3 regions of the Halobacillus sp. AWM4_238 genome follow, and region 3 is predicted to be linked to each of the others. Evidence: riboswitches for the same ligand, from Rfam matches in the RefSeq annotation. Region 3 holds a riboswitch; each other region holds the start of a gene.

Region 1 (4,791 bases), 1.5 Mb from region 3:
GAAAGCTTTGAACGCTTCTGGTGCCAAATCCCCAAGTTCCGGCAGCCTCTCAAAATATGATTTTGCATAGAGTAGATCGTTTCCCATAGTCCTCTCTCCTTTGTTTTCATTCGTTCATTATTATGATAAATTTTACCATTTCAAGTTTGCTTCGTAAATGAAGAGAGGGAATTTTCTGTCTTCTTATGAAAAAGAGTGCTCAGCGCTGAAACCTTATTCTTTCCTAAACGTATAGAATAGAGAAGATAACTTGCCTTAGCGGGCTACTTCATCGGAAACGAAAAAAATGTTGGACAAAGTGATCCTCAGGATGAGTACTTAGATCAAATCATTAACTAAAATGCAAGGAAGGTGGAACAACTATGATGTTTGTAGGACTTATTTTAACCCCGATCTTTTTAATAGCGCTCGTTTACCTTTTACGCTTTACTTGGGGCAAAAAAGGAAAAACGGAGGAAGGAAAGGCTGCCCTGAATGCTTCTTACGCAAGCGCCGCACCGGTCTTCCCCATCGGCTGGCTCGCGATCGAACTTTATCATGACTGGATCCAACCCCTATCCTTTTCTACTTACAGGGATGCGATGTGGATCCTCGTGTTGATCACATTCATTTTTATAAGTGCAAGCCTGTTCCGGCACCGGAAAGCAGCGGTTGCCTGAGCCCCTTCACTCCAGTGGGGGCTCTTTTCTTTTTACCGTCGTGTAAGAGATGAGTTCCCCCCACCCTCTTCCCTTCGAGTCCATCAACCCGCTGATGAATGATACCCAGTACCACATGCCCTGGGTAAGGATGACCGGACCGAATCCTAAGACGGCACGCAGGAAGGTCTGGAGGAAGTTCGGCGGCTTGCCTGAATTGGAGTGGATGGTGAGATTCGTCAGGAGCATGCCGATTGTCCTCCCTTTCGCAAGCAGCGGGATCAGAAGGAGCAGTGCGACATGGATGATGATGAAGGCTTTCCAAAAGACGGGGTTGGGATCGAAGCCGCGCCCTGTGTCCTGTGTTGCTGTATAGAGGATCGCGAGGAAGCCGGATACTAAGAGTTCAAGTCCTGTGCCTATGAATCTGAGGAACAAGTTTCTTTCGGACATAAGTGTCCCTCCTTTCTGTGTTGTATTCTATGGGTTTTTGTAGTCATCGGTTTGCCCATTCACCCAGAACGAAGGAAAAGAGATGGAGCTTTTGCCCCATCTCTTTTTCAATGACTATCCTTTTTTCAGCTTTCGAAGCCCTTTTTATGTCCTGTTTCACACTAAATTTCAATCGGAATGTGCTCCTTCGACAAATTGTGCGTTTTCTGTCATAGCATTCTCCCCTCACTTTCTTTATACTGGATTAGGATTCTATAAAGTTATTATGAAAGGATCGATACCATGAAGAAATTCAATTACGTCCCATGGGTCGTGGGACTTTCCATCGCTATCAACCTGATCGTTGTGGCCTTATTGTTCTTACCGAAAATCGATGGGGATCTCGGATTCAACATCAAGCTCCTGCCCCTCTTGAATGCGGTCCTCAATTCCTTTACGTTTGTGTTCCTGTTGGCTGCGTTGTTCATGATCATCAGGAAAAATGTAAAGTGGCACAAGCGCTTCATTTTCGCGGCGTTCACATCGACGGCTCTTTTCCTCATTTCGTACTTGACGTACCATTCGATGGCGGAGTCGACGTCCTTCGGCGGTGAAGGAATCGTTGCGACGATCTATTATTTCATTTTGATCACCCATATCGTACTGGCGGCGCTCATCGTTCCCCTCGCCCTGCTCACGTTGTTCCGCGGGCTTGCGATGAAGGTGGATAAGCACAGGAAGATTGCGAGATGGACAATGCCGCTTTGGCTGTATGTCAGTTTGACGGGCGTCATCGTATACTTGATGATCTCCCCTTATTATTGATGAACGACAAGAAGCGGCAAAGCGCCTGTCTTTTTGTCGAAAGTCTTTCCTTTCTTATTGGAGGATATTATTGTAAGATAATAGTTAGATAGACATTGAAAAGGTTTTCCTTTATTTTTTTGCTCGTCACGTTTCATTTTTCCTATCCGGGGAAAATATACCATTTAGGTCAAAATTTAAGGAGACAATCATGGACTTACTCCAATTTATGAAAAATGAAGGTTTCACAGCTGCCAAGTTCTCCTCGTTGACTGGTGATGATGTCCAATTGATTTTGGATGATGTGACCTCCACGGAAGACCTGTATCGATTGATGGAAGCGACGCCGACCTCCGTCTCGTATTACCCCTATGAACGTGTCCCTTATTTCGATTGTTTCATAGATCACAACGTATTGAAGCTGCGTTTATCCAAAGCATGATCCTACGCTCCGGTCGACTGCGGTTGACCGGAGCTTTCTGTTTTTTTACGAAAATGGTGGTTTACAAATCTACGACTCTCCGCTAGGATGGATTCAAAGGACAACAACTGCATACGCATCAGGCACTAGGGGAGCTGCACGAAGCGGCTGAGAGGAATGGATTCCGACCCTTGGAACCCGAACTAGATAATACTAGCGTGGGGAAGTGCGGTCGTCATTCACAAGGACCTTTTTCAGAATTTCCTTACTAGAATGGGTAGACTGCATTCCCGGCGGATGCAGTTTTTTTGTGCTCAAAAAAAGGAGGAATAGAAATGGATAACAACAATTGTGGAACGTCAAGAATCGCGGGGTGCTCCTTCTCGGTCCACCCGATGTCAGACCAATTCGTGGAGTACATCAAGGACAGTTTGAAAGAAGTGGACAGCTCAAAAGTGTGGATGAAGACGGATGACGTTACGACGACGGTTCGTGGCCGGATGGAGCATGTCTTCGATGTTACGGAAGCGATTCTTTTACATATCGCGAAAACGGGTGTGCATGTCGCATTCCAAGGCACCTTTTCCATCGGCTGTCCGGGAGATTCGTCCGGGGACGTGCCTATGGATGAATCAGAGGAACGCTTGAACAAGCCGCAGTCCAAAGAAATCGAACAGCGGATCGCAGCAAAATTCTCCCTCTACCCAATGGGTGGCGGCGATTATATGGACACCATCTACAGACAGATCGAAGCGATGAAAGAAAAAGGCGTCGAAGTTACGCCCGCTCACTACTCGACCCGCCTGGACGGAGATACGCGCGACATTTTCACAGGACTTGAGGATGTATTCAGAGAGACGGAAGCGAGCGGTTCTTCTCATACAGTGATGACCGTGACGGTCTCGGCCAACAGCCCTTCCCATAAGGATGAGCGCGCATGAACAGTTGGAAGTTAAAAGAAATCGTCGTCATGTCCGTCCTTTCTGTCGTCTTCGCCGTCGTATATCTCGCGTTCCTGCCGGTCGGAAAAATCCTCGTCGGTTTCTTCGGACCGATCGGCTATGACCTCATCTTCGGCATCTGGTTCATCGTCTCGATCATTGCGGCCTATATCATCCGCAAACCCGGCGCCGCGTTTTTATCCGAAACGATTGCCGCAGCGGTCGAAGTGCTGCTCGGCAATGCGGTCGGTCCGATGCTGCTTGTTTCAGGGATGATCCAGGGGCTCGGGGCAGAATCCGCCTTCGCGATGACGAGGTACAAGCGGTATGACCTGTTCACCCTCATGCTTGCCGGTGTGATGGCGGCCGTGTTCAGCTTCGTCTGGGGCTACTTCCTCTCAGGATTCGCAGCGCTCAGCAAAGGGTACGTCGTTGCCATGTTCATCGCCCGCGTCATCAGTGGGGCGCTCATCTCAGGTGTCGCTGGAAAAGCGCTCAGTGATGCCTTAGCGAAGACCGGCGTCCTTTCAAGCTTTGCGTTAGGAAAAGAATACCGAAGGAAGCGAGCCGCATGAAGCATGAAGTGATACGCGTCGAAGGCCTCACCCTCTTTTATGAGGAAAGACAGGAACCTGTGCTGTCAAGCCTCGACTTTTCCATCGAAGAAGGAGAAAGCGTCCTCCTCCTCGGTCCGAGTGGGTCCGGGAAAAGCTCGCTCACCCATAGTTTGAACGGACTCTATCCACGCGAACTGGATGGTTCCATGAAAGGTGAGATTCTCGTAAAAGGAAGACGGACAGATTCTTACCGTGCGGGGGCCATGGCGCAGAACGTCGGCGTCGTTTTCCAAGATCCTGAGACGCAATTCTGCATGATCACGGTCGAAGACGAAGTGGCTTTCGGGTTGGAAAACTTGAATACGCCTCATACGTCGATGGTGGGAAAAGTGGACAAGGCCCTGCGTCAGGTCGGGATGGAAGAATACAAAACAGCGGACATCTCCTCCCTCTCCGGGGGACAGAAGCAGAAAGTTGCCCTTGCCTGCATCCTCGCGATGGAGCCTGATGTTTTGATCCTCGATGAACCGACAGCCAATCTGGACCCGATCGCAAGGAAGGAATTCATTCAGCTTTTGACAACATTGAAAGAGGAACTCTCATTCACTCTGCTTGTCATCGAGCATAAGTTGGACGGCTGGTTGAACTTGTTGGAACGAGTTCTTGTCATCGATGAAGATGGGAAGCTCGCCTACGATGGTCCGCTTCACGACCATTTGAAAACGTATGCTCGTGAAATCCATGAGATGGGCATCCAGCTTCCTTACGCGACAAGGACAGCTCTGGAACAAGGCTGGCCTGCCCCCTACCCGCTTCACATCGAAGAAATGCCGTCAAAAGAAACATTCAAAGCCCCTGCCCCATCCGCACAGACGGGTGACGCATGGTTGCAAGCAGAGGATGTGCATTGGAAGTCGATTTTGCGGAACATCGATGTCACCATCCATGAAGGGGAATGGATTGCGATCGTCGGTGAAAACGGGAGTGGAAAGTCTTCG
Region 2 (4,791 bases), 2.2 Mb from region 3:
CATCCAGTGGTTTTGGTTTCCATACAGCTGTGAAATGTGCAGAAAAAGGGTTTCGTGTCATCGCAACGATGAGAAATATAGAAAAGGCATCGGTGTATGAGGCGCTCGAGGAGGAGATACAAAAGCGAATCGAAATATGGCCCTTGGATGTGACAGATGCCCAGTCGCTTGAGCGTTTTTCGGAAAAAGTGAATACGTTGGACCGATTGGACATCCTCGTCAACAATGCCGGTTACGCTGTCGGGGGATTCCTTGAACAGGTGCCCTTAGAAACGTATCGCAAACAGTTCGAGACGAATGTCTTCGGTGTAATCGCCGTAACCCAAGCGGTGCTGCCGTTCATGCGCAACCAGGGGAGAGGGAAGATTCTGAATGTGAGCAGTGTGAGTGGATTGATCGGTTTTCCGGGATTGTCTGCCTATGTTTCTTCCAAACACGCCTTGGAAGGGTTGTCGGAAAGTCTCCGTTTTGAAGTGAAACCGTTCGGCATTGATGTCGCCCTGATCGAACCGGGCTCTTATCAGACAAATATTTGGTCCACAGGTCTTGAAATGCCGGAGGCGCTCGAAGATCCGGATTCTCCTTACGCTGATTACATAAAAGGGTTGTGGAGTGCGTTGAATAAAGAAACCCACGGAAATCCTCAGGATGTGTCTGATTTGATGGTGGGATTGATGGAAAAAGAATCGCTTGTGAAACTCCGCTATCCGATCGGTGCAGGCGTACGTGCCAATGTGTGGTTCAAAAGACTGCTTCCATGGAAGTGGCTGGAGAAAACCGTGTTACAAACAATCCTTGGAAAAGAGAAATCGAAAGGAGTGGGGTTGAATGGAAAACGTGATGCGTGGAGCCGAGGAGATGCGCTTCGAGGGTAATGAAGTCGGCATCCTCATCTCTCACGGCTTTACAGGAACGACACAAAGCATGAAGCCTCTAGCAGAAGCGTATGCAAGGGCCGGGTACACTGTCTATTGTCCACGTTTGAAAGGACACGGAACGACTCCAGAAGACATGGAGTCAACCTCTCATTTGGACTGGGTGCAGTCCGTGGAACAAGCGTATGACTGGTTAAGTGAGAGATGTTCAAAAATATTCGCCGTCGGTCTATCGATGGGAGGAACGCTCGCTTTGTATATGGCGAGTGAACACAGGGATATTGATGGAGTCATTCCGATCAATGCGGCGATCGATGTTCCTGCACTTGAAAACAGCCAGGGAACAGACGAACGCTTTTTAGACGCGATCGGATCGGATATCAAAGATTCAGAGACCGTTGAACTTGCCTATGAGCGCACACCGGTACAATCGATTGGCGAGCTCGTCACATTGATGGGAAAGGTGAGAGACCGGCTTGATGAAATTCACTGTCCGATCATGATATTCGTATCCGATGAAGACCATGTCGTGCCACCCCACAATTCAGAAGTCATTTTTGAATCGGTGTTTTCTGAACATAAAGAGATCATCCATCTGGAGAACAGTTACCACGTGGCGACACTGGACCATGACAAAGATATGATCATCGAACGTACCCTGGAATTCTTCCAAATGTATACGAACACGAAGTGATTGCCCGGGAAATAGAAAAGGTTTTGTAATCGAGTAAAAAGTTTATTATAATAGAGACAAATCAAGAAAAGTAAACGGTATAAAGCCTTCAAGGGGAGCCTTCCGGCTGAGAGTGAATGTTTAATTCAGACCCTTCGAACCTGTCAGTTAATACTGGCGTAGGGATGGCGGCTTTTTTGATGGTGCAATGCAAAAGCGGGATTCCTCCATCAGGAAGCTTCCCTATTTGGCGTTGCTTTTTTTGTGTCTAAATTTAGGAGGAATGTAACTATGAGAAATCGTGGCGTTTTATTTCTAGTAGAAATCGCGATTTTTTCAGCTCTCGCATTATTGTTGGATATCATCCCGTTTCTTTCATTTAAGCTATGGGCACAGGGAGGATCGGTATCCTTTGCCATGGTCCCCGTGTTCATCATGGCCTTCCGCTGGGGAGTGAAAGGCGGGATCACGACCGGCCTGCTTTTAGGAATCTATCAAATTATGACAGGCGCCTATATTATGACCCCTCTTCAGGCGTTTCTGGATTATGTTGTTGCTTTTGCCGTCATTGGAACGGCCGGACTAGTAGCAAAACCGCTTTGGAATGCGATCAAGTCGAATAAGTACCGCCAGTTGATCGGATGGATTATTGTCGGCTGCCTGATTGGAAGTGTGCTGCGCTTTTTCGGTCACTTTTTTGCTGGCATCGTGTTCTACGGTGAGTTCGCTCCAGAAGGACAGCCGGTCTGGTTGTATTCCCTCGTCTATAACGGCGGATACATGCTCCCGGCGTTTATCTTAAGCAGCATCGTCGTCAGTCTCCTTTTTGTCAAACGACCAAAACTATTAAGCCACTAACAATCATCCCCCGCTCGATATCAAAATCGAGCGGGGGATTTTCATTATCCTTTTGTCCTCAAATTCTATAAACACTCCCGATTCTTGAAGGCTCCGTTTCGAGACTTTTGTTGAGTGGATGGGGGCTGCGGGGAATAGCTCGCTTTCCGCGGGAGCGCGGTGAGCCTCCTCGGACTGCGTCCTGTGGGGTCTCACCCTGCACTTTTTTCCCGCAGGAGTCTCGCCATTCCCCTCCGCCCCTTTGTCAGATAAGTGTCTCGAAACCACTTCCATAATTAGGTGCTTTCTATGCTTATGGGGAGCTATAACACAAATCTTCCATCGTATCGTAACCGCTAGTTATCGAGCGCTTTCTTACTATAGGTTGTTATGATAGAAGATGTTCCATCCTGGTATAGGGGTTCGTTTCTCCCATAATCAAATGGGGTGGTTGGGAAGCTGCGAGACTCCCGCGGGAATGGATTGGCTGGCGAGACCCCGCAGAGCTTTAGCTGGCTTGCCTTAATCACCAAAGGAAAGCGATTAGCTTCCCAACCACCCCTGACGCTCAACTCAGCAACGAACCCCGAATACATCTCGAATCTGAGTCTTCCAAAATCCTTCCATATAGTCGATAAAAATGCGTATGATTTGATGTTTTTCGCGTATCCAGGTTTGAAACGGTTCATTATAGTGAAAATAAGATAAGCACTCGATATAAGGAGGCTTCATGATGAGTCGTTTGAAACGGATTTGGAAAAGTAAGTGGTTTTGGATCATCGTCATTATCATAGCTATTCTCAGTGTTACGATTGCTTACCACACGTCTTGGAAATCACTGCCTGAGGGGATTTCTTACGAAGGCGAAACGCACGAGATGGAAAATATCGAATTCTATCGTGATTTAACATACGAAAATGAGGCAGGAAAGACGGTTCATGATCTTCAGGTTTTTGAAGAGATCAACAAGACGATTTCGGAAGCCGAGGACTTCATTGTTGCCGATATGTTTTTATTCAATGGCTACACGAATGGAAAGAACGAATTTCCTCAAATCTCCAGCAATTTAGTGGACGCCATACTAAAAAGAAAAGAGGAAGTCCCTGATCTGAAGGTCGTCTTTATAACCGATCAGATCAATACAGTTTACGGATCTTATGAGTCCGAGACAATCAAGCGTCTGGAGGACGGCGGGGTTGATGTCGTATTGACCAATTTGAATAAATTGAGGGATTCAAATCCGTTATATTCGAGCGTCTGGCGGCTGTTATTTTCGTGGATGGGCACAGGAGACAACGGTTGGATCAAGAATCCTCTAGCCAAAGAAGCTCCGGATGTGTCGCTCCGATCTTACATGAAGCTGTTGAACATCAAGGCGAACCATAGGAAAATTCTCGTAACCGAAAACGCTGCGATCGTCTCGACAGCCAACCCTCATGATGCCAGCGGGTATCATGAAAATGTAGCGTTCAAGATGACAGGACCAATCATTAAGGATATTTTAGAGGCGGAAGAAGCGGTCGTGAACTATTCTGGGGAAGCGGATTTTCCTGAATATGAAAATCGTTCGTGGGAGAAACAGAAAGGCCCGCTGACGGCTCAATTTGTTACGGAAGGGAAGATTTATCGAGCCATTCTTGATGAATTGTCTGCTGCTGGTGAAGGGGACACCGTCTGGCTCGGGATGTACTATTTGGCTGATAAGAAAATCATGAGCTCGCTCGATGATGCGGCGAATCGTGGTGCGACTGTTAACATCGTGATGGACCCGAACAAGAAGGCGTTTGGTCATGAAAAGACCGGCATCCCTAATTTACCTGTAGCGGCCGAGTTGCAGCGTCTTGGGAATGAGAATATTCACCTGCGCTGGTATGACGTCAATATCGAACAGTATCACACGAAAATGCTGTACATCGACCATCCCGGGGAAGATGTCATCATCGCGGGGTCTGCCAACTACACGCGGCGAAACCTTGCCAATTTAAACTTGGAAGCAGATGTTGTCATCAAAGGAAATGGTGAAGAACAAGTGTTTACCGACGTCAACGACTATTTCAATCGCATTTGGAACAATGAGAACGGACATTTCACAGCGGATTACAAAGAATATCAGGATAATCTGACTTTCATTCGCTATGCCACGTATTACTTGCAAAAATGGACATGGTTTACCACTTATTGATTAAAGAAGAGCGCACATACCGTGCGCTCTTTTTGTGTACATACAGAAGGGTTCATTCCTACGAGGAGCACTTTCCCTTCATCAAAATCTTCTTTGTATTCTTCTGTTCTGTATGCCAATCAACGCCCTGATTGGTGCAGAGGTTGCTGATCCTACCTTTGATATCCTGTTGTTTAGATGGTATGGGGAATTCCCATCGTTGGTTTCAAGTTGGATCGCTCCCT
Region 3 (4,791 bases):
AAGCGTTCACCATCGTATAAAAAGTCAACGGCTCTTCCTTTGAGGTGCCCTCCTTTGACAAGTGCCGCGCCTGCTCCTAATTCAGTTACGATCACTTCGGCCGCTTCTTTCATATCCGCCTCTGTTTCAATTTTCTCACCGACGAGCACTTCCGTTTCAGGGATGTTGGGCGTGACGAGCGATGTTTTCGGTACGAGATATTCTTTCAAAAAACGTTGATCTTCTTTTTCAATCAACGGGTCCCCGCTCTGAGCAACCATAACAGGATCCATGACATAAGGAGCATCCACTTCATCCAACCACTCGCTAATGACTTTCATCATGCTCTTATTAGCAATCATTCCTGTCTTCAGCGCTTGAACAGGCATGTCTTCTGAAATAGCTCTCAGCTGACTCAAAATGAATGGGTCCGGCAGATGATGAACGTCCTTCACTCCTGTCGTGTTTTGGGATACGACTGAGGTGACAACACTCATGCCATAACTCATTAACTCCTGAAAGGTTTTCAAGTCTGCTTGAATACCGGCACCCCCGCTGGGATCGGTACCGGCGATCGTCAACGCACATGAGACTTGTCTCATCTCACACCCTCCTTTTCGCAAGGCCATTGCTCTTGCGTATAAGCCATATCCCAAAAGGCATATTCCAGCTGACAACTTTTACGAAATGCTTCTCTCATCCGCTTCTTTTCTGCTTCAGAGGCACGTTCCGCATACTGATCCAGACGCTCACATAACACCGTGGTCAGGCTCTTCACTTCCTCATCTGCGTAAAACTCGATCCAAGGAAGAAAAGGATGTTCAGGTCCTGGCTGATAGCTGTTCATAAGCTCGACTCCGATTTCATAATAGGTCCACGGGCACGGAAGCAAGGCTGCTAATATTTCTCCAATGCCGCCATGATGGGCATGAAAAAGCATGTGTTTCATATAGTGATCAGCGGTTGGCGGCAATGGATATCCTTGCAGTTCTTCATAGGAAACGCCAATCTGTTCACAAAAATTATGATGAGGATGGACTTCGCTGTTCAGGATAAAATCGATCTGTTCATTGAACAGCTTTATGTCTTCTCTTCCCGGAGACTTGGATATAGCTATTCCATAGACGTGCATAAAGGCGTTCAAATACTCATAATCAGCCTTGATATAGTGAGTTAACGCTTCTTTTGAGACAATCCCTTTTCCAATACACTGGACAAAGGGATGAGTGAAGATTTTTTGATAGATGTCTTGATTTTCATTTCTCAATTGATTGGAAAAAGACACGATAAAGCCTCCTATTATTCTCGGAAGCTACTAGAGGACAGAAGGGGATCGATACTACTTTCCTCCGCCGGCATGACCCGGATCAGGTATTGAGGGACCAAGGAATGTCTCCTTATCTCAGCGAATACTCGCGCCCCTAGCAGTTTCCGTGTATTATGGTTGTAAGATCATGTTTTCAACTTTCACTCGTGATAAAATGAAGGCAGCAATCAAAGCCCCCGAGACACTGCTTACGACAAAAGATGGTACAAACGCGAAAACACCTACTGAACTTCCCATCAGGACGTATGCCAGTGGAGCAGATGCTAAAGCCCCGAGCACTCCAGTACCGAGCACTTCACCAACGACCGCAGACCTTTTTCTTTCGTACATCCGGTAACAAAGCCCTGCCATGAATGCACCAAACATTCCGCCTGGAAAAGCAAGAAAGGTGCCGAGCCCTAATAAGAATCGTAAGAGCCCGATGACAAACGCGATCACGACCGCCGGTACGGGTCCAAGAACCACCGCCGCTATCACATTTACCGCATGCTGAACTGGATAAGCTTTCGCGATTCCAGCCGGGAACCAAAGGAATTGAGCACCAAGCGTTCCAATGGCAACAAGCACAGCCATCGTTGTGAGTAATTTAGTCTTTTTCATCTTTCACCACCTTTCCTTACAGGATTTCCTTACAGGAGCTGAATGGAGTCAAATAAAAAAGCCAGATCCTTAGAGGACCTGGCCTGGTATGAAGTAAGTCGATATACGTATCATCAGACTACTTCCCTCCGCTGGTATTAACCAGATCAGGTTCGTAAGAGTCGGAAAACTTGTTCGCTTTCCTCTCAGCCCATTCAGGCTCCCCTAGTAGTTTCATAATCTTATTCGCTTGGTGATTTTCATCATAACAAAATTGGATGTTTCTGTCATGTGAAACTTTTCCTTCCGCTCATACGTCAACATAAGAAGATAAGGAGTGTGTGAATAATGAAAATGAGATGGATTCTTGGTATGTTCATGGTTTCCTCTTTATTCCTTAGTGCATGTGGAATTTCTAAGACAGAAGAAGTAGACCAGAATGAAGTGGAAGCATCTGATCCGGACATGAGTGGTTTTGTCATGAATCAGGATGAGGACCGGATCCTGGTTGTCACACCAATGGATAATGGATCAGGGGAGGAAGGACGCGCCATGTGGGTCTCCGGAGCTCCTGAAGGTCTATGGATCGGCAAACAGGTCGAGGTCTGGGTAGATGGGGAGATCGCTGAGTCCTATCCAGAACAAGCCACAGCTGAAAAAGTCCAGGAGCTTGAAATGAGTGAAGTTCAAGGAGCGGATTTAAAAGCTTCCGAAGCTCTTTCTACAGCGTTATCCGAAACAGAACCAGAACAAACAGATGTGCTGATCGTTTCTTTGCTCTCCTTTGATGAAGAGTCCGACCAGTGGACCGTGAAGCTGGATCGACGCGGGGGAAGCCAGGGAGTATGGAAAACGACGGTCAAAGATGAAAAGTAGAGCGCCATCGGGAGCGCTCTATGCATCCACTTTTTTCAAAAGCCATAACCTCACGCTAAGTTCCAACAAAAAAAGATCATCTGCATTGAGAAGAGATAGTCCGGTCAAATGTTCAATGTTTCTCAATCTATGCAGTAAGGATTGCCGGTGCAGATTCAACGCTCTCGCTGTTTGACTGACATTGCTGTTGTATTTGTTGTAAACCATAAATGTATGAATCAATTCTGTCTGCCGTTTCTGATCATAATCGATCAGTTTCTCTAACGTGTCGGAAACAATCACTCCGATTTCTTCTTCGTGGGAAAGTGCCATAAGCAGGCGATTCATCCTGGTATCATTGAAAAACGTCCGCTCCCCTTCTTCATGCTGCTGACCGATTTTCAATGCCGTCTCCGCTTCCTCATAGCTTTTATGAAAAGTTTGATACCCACCTTTATGGCAGGAAATCCCCCAGCTAATCGTAACCCCTTTCAATAACTCATGCAGCCTCCGCTCAATCAGGTCAAGAAACTGATTCGCTGTTTCTTCGTAATCCGGGCGATCCGTTTCCAAATAAACAATGACCTCCCCTTCATCAAAAGTGGTCATCGTCCTTCTGTGCAGCGCATCTCCTGCATGCGTGACTTCCTTCTGAATATAATAATTCCTGCTGTTGATGGATGACGATTTGACTTGAGGCACAGACGAAGTGGTCCGTTCTTCCTCTGACTGAATAAAACGGATGTGGCCGACGAGACAAATATAAGGCTTCTCTAAATCATAACCTAGAAGCTGCGCTTTGGATAAAAGGGCTCTGTCCATCTCCCTTTCCTGCTTAGCTAAATCCAGCAAAAAGTTATCTTTGAGCCTGATTTCGGTCATTTCAATCGCATTTTCTTTGACAAAATATAAAGCACAGGCCGTAAGCGCATGTTCTAAGATGTGAAAGTTCACCCACGTTAAATCCTTTATATCTTTGGGTTTGAATAAAATATATCCCTGTTTCTTATAGTTTGATAAAATCGTAAGCTGATAGCACTGCTGACCTGCGATTTCATAAGTTTCAATGTAATGACGAAGTGGATGATCACTATCCATCTCTGTTTCTACAAGTGTTCCTTCCCGCGAAGTCTCATGCCCATTCAAAACATCGATGTAATAACGATCAAAATACTGATTTGCCCGAATCTGTTTGTTATGATCACTGATGGCCGTAGGAATGCCGGTGTTCTCATAGATGATTGAAGTGATTTCCTGCAGCCCTTTTCCATTCAGGACACAGTTGATCAACTCCTGTCGTATCTCTTCCGTCCGTAGCTGCTCCTGACGATTTTCCTCACTGATCAGCCGAAATACATCCTGTAATATATCTCCAAACCGCACTTCCCATGGAATTTCCATTACAATCAGCTTATGTCTTTCCGCCAGTTTTAAGATCCGGTCCGGAATTTTATAAAGGTGACGTCCTGTGGCAAATGCGAGGACGGAGGCTTCCGAGCGAATCACATCTTGTACATATCCTTCGAGAGCCAAAACATCCTCCGCACACCCGACCCCAGTACTCAAGACAAATTCATTGTTCCTTACAAAGTTCTCCACAGGAGTTTCAATCACTGAAATCCAGTCCACCCGACGATCATACATCGTTGTCTGTACCTTTGCCTTTTCGAACACCGGAAGCTTTAAGACATCCTTTACCGCAACCCCCATCTCCACTCCTCCCTACGTACGTTTAGCCAAAAGATCTGTAATCACAGCATGGTCGATATTGTTTCCACTCATGACAACAACGACACTTTCCCCTTCCAGACCCTGACAACGAAGCAAATGACCAATCCCAGTTGCCGCTGCTCCTTCTACAACCATCTTATGGTGTTCAAGGGTAAAAATCAGCCCCTCTTCAATCTGTTCCTCCTCCACGAGCACCCCTTTGTCCATATAAGCCCTCGTCATTGGAAATGTGTACCGATTCTCTGTACCGATTCCTCCAAGTAGACTGTCTGCCAAGGTATGAGATTCCTCAAGAATGACAGGTTTCCCCACGGCGAGGC

Evidence for each region. Region 3 has a riboswitch for thiamine pyrophosphate ahead of thiW (energy coupling factor transporter S component ThiW). Riboswitches for the same ligand answer to the same signal wherever they lie in the genome.
Region 1: it holds a riboswitch for thiamine pyrophosphate, as region 3 does, so the genes downstream of both, ACXACN_RS06625 (YkoF family thiamine/hydroxymethylpyrimidine-binding protein) here and thiW (energy coupling factor transporter S component ThiW) in region 3, are expected to answer to the same signal.
Region 2: it holds a riboswitch for thiamine pyrophosphate, as region 3 does, so the genes downstream of both, thiT (energy-coupled thiamine transporter ThiT) here and thiW (energy coupling factor transporter S component ThiW) in region 3, are expected to answer to the same signal.

Annotation. Positions count from the first base shown of each region.
Region 1 covers NZ_JBSWSY010000002.1:1,300,308-1,305,098, forward strand. Annotated here, with positions in the region: gene ACXACN_RS06600 (carboxymuconolactone decarboxylase family protein) at 1-87, opposite strand, end outside; gene ACXACN_RS06605 (hypothetical protein) at 363-659, shown strand; gene ACXACN_RS06610 (RDD family protein) at 666-1,091, opposite strand; gene ACXACN_RS06615 (DUF420 domain-containing protein) at 1,374-1,895, shown strand; gene ACXACN_RS06620 (hypothetical protein) at 2,086-2,316, shown strand; TPP riboswitch at 2,434-2,537, shown strand; gene ACXACN_RS06625 (YkoF family thiamine/hydroxymethylpyrimidine-binding protein) at 2,631-3,236, shown strand; gene ACXACN_RS06630 (ECF transporter S component) at 3,233-3,811, shown strand; gene ACXACN_RS06635 (ABC transporter ATP-binding protein) at 3,808-4,791, shown strand, end outside.
Region 2 covers NZ_JBSWSY010000002.1:543,116-547,906, forward strand. Annotated here, with positions in the region: gene ACXACN_RS02825 (SDR family oxidoreductase) at 1-875, shown strand, start outside; gene ACXACN_RS02830 (alpha/beta hydrolase) at 829-1,569, shown strand; TPP riboswitch at 1,651-1,751, shown strand; gene thiT (energy-coupled thiamine transporter ThiT) at 1,840-2,406, shown strand; gene ACXACN_RS02840 (phospholipase D family protein) at 3,119-4,567, shown strand; gene ACXACN_RS02845 (hypothetical protein) at 4,561-4,686, opposite strand.
Region 3 covers NZ_JBSWSY010000002.1:2,780,922-2,785,712, forward strand. Annotated here, with positions in the region: gene thiD (bifunctional hydroxymethylpyrimidine kinase/phosphomethylpyrimidine kinase) at 1-581, opposite strand, end outside; gene tenA (thiaminase II) at 578-1,264, opposite strand; TPP riboswitch at 1,307-1,412, opposite strand; gene thiW (energy coupling factor transporter S component ThiW) at 1,418-1,906, opposite strand; TPP riboswitch at 2,013-2,122, opposite strand; gene ACXACN_RS13885 (DUF3221 domain-containing protein) at 2,234-2,761, shown strand; gene ACXACN_RS13890 (PucR family transcriptional regulator) at 2,780-4,450, opposite strand; gene eutB (hydroxyectoine utilization dehydratase EutB) at 4,463-4,791, opposite strand, start outside.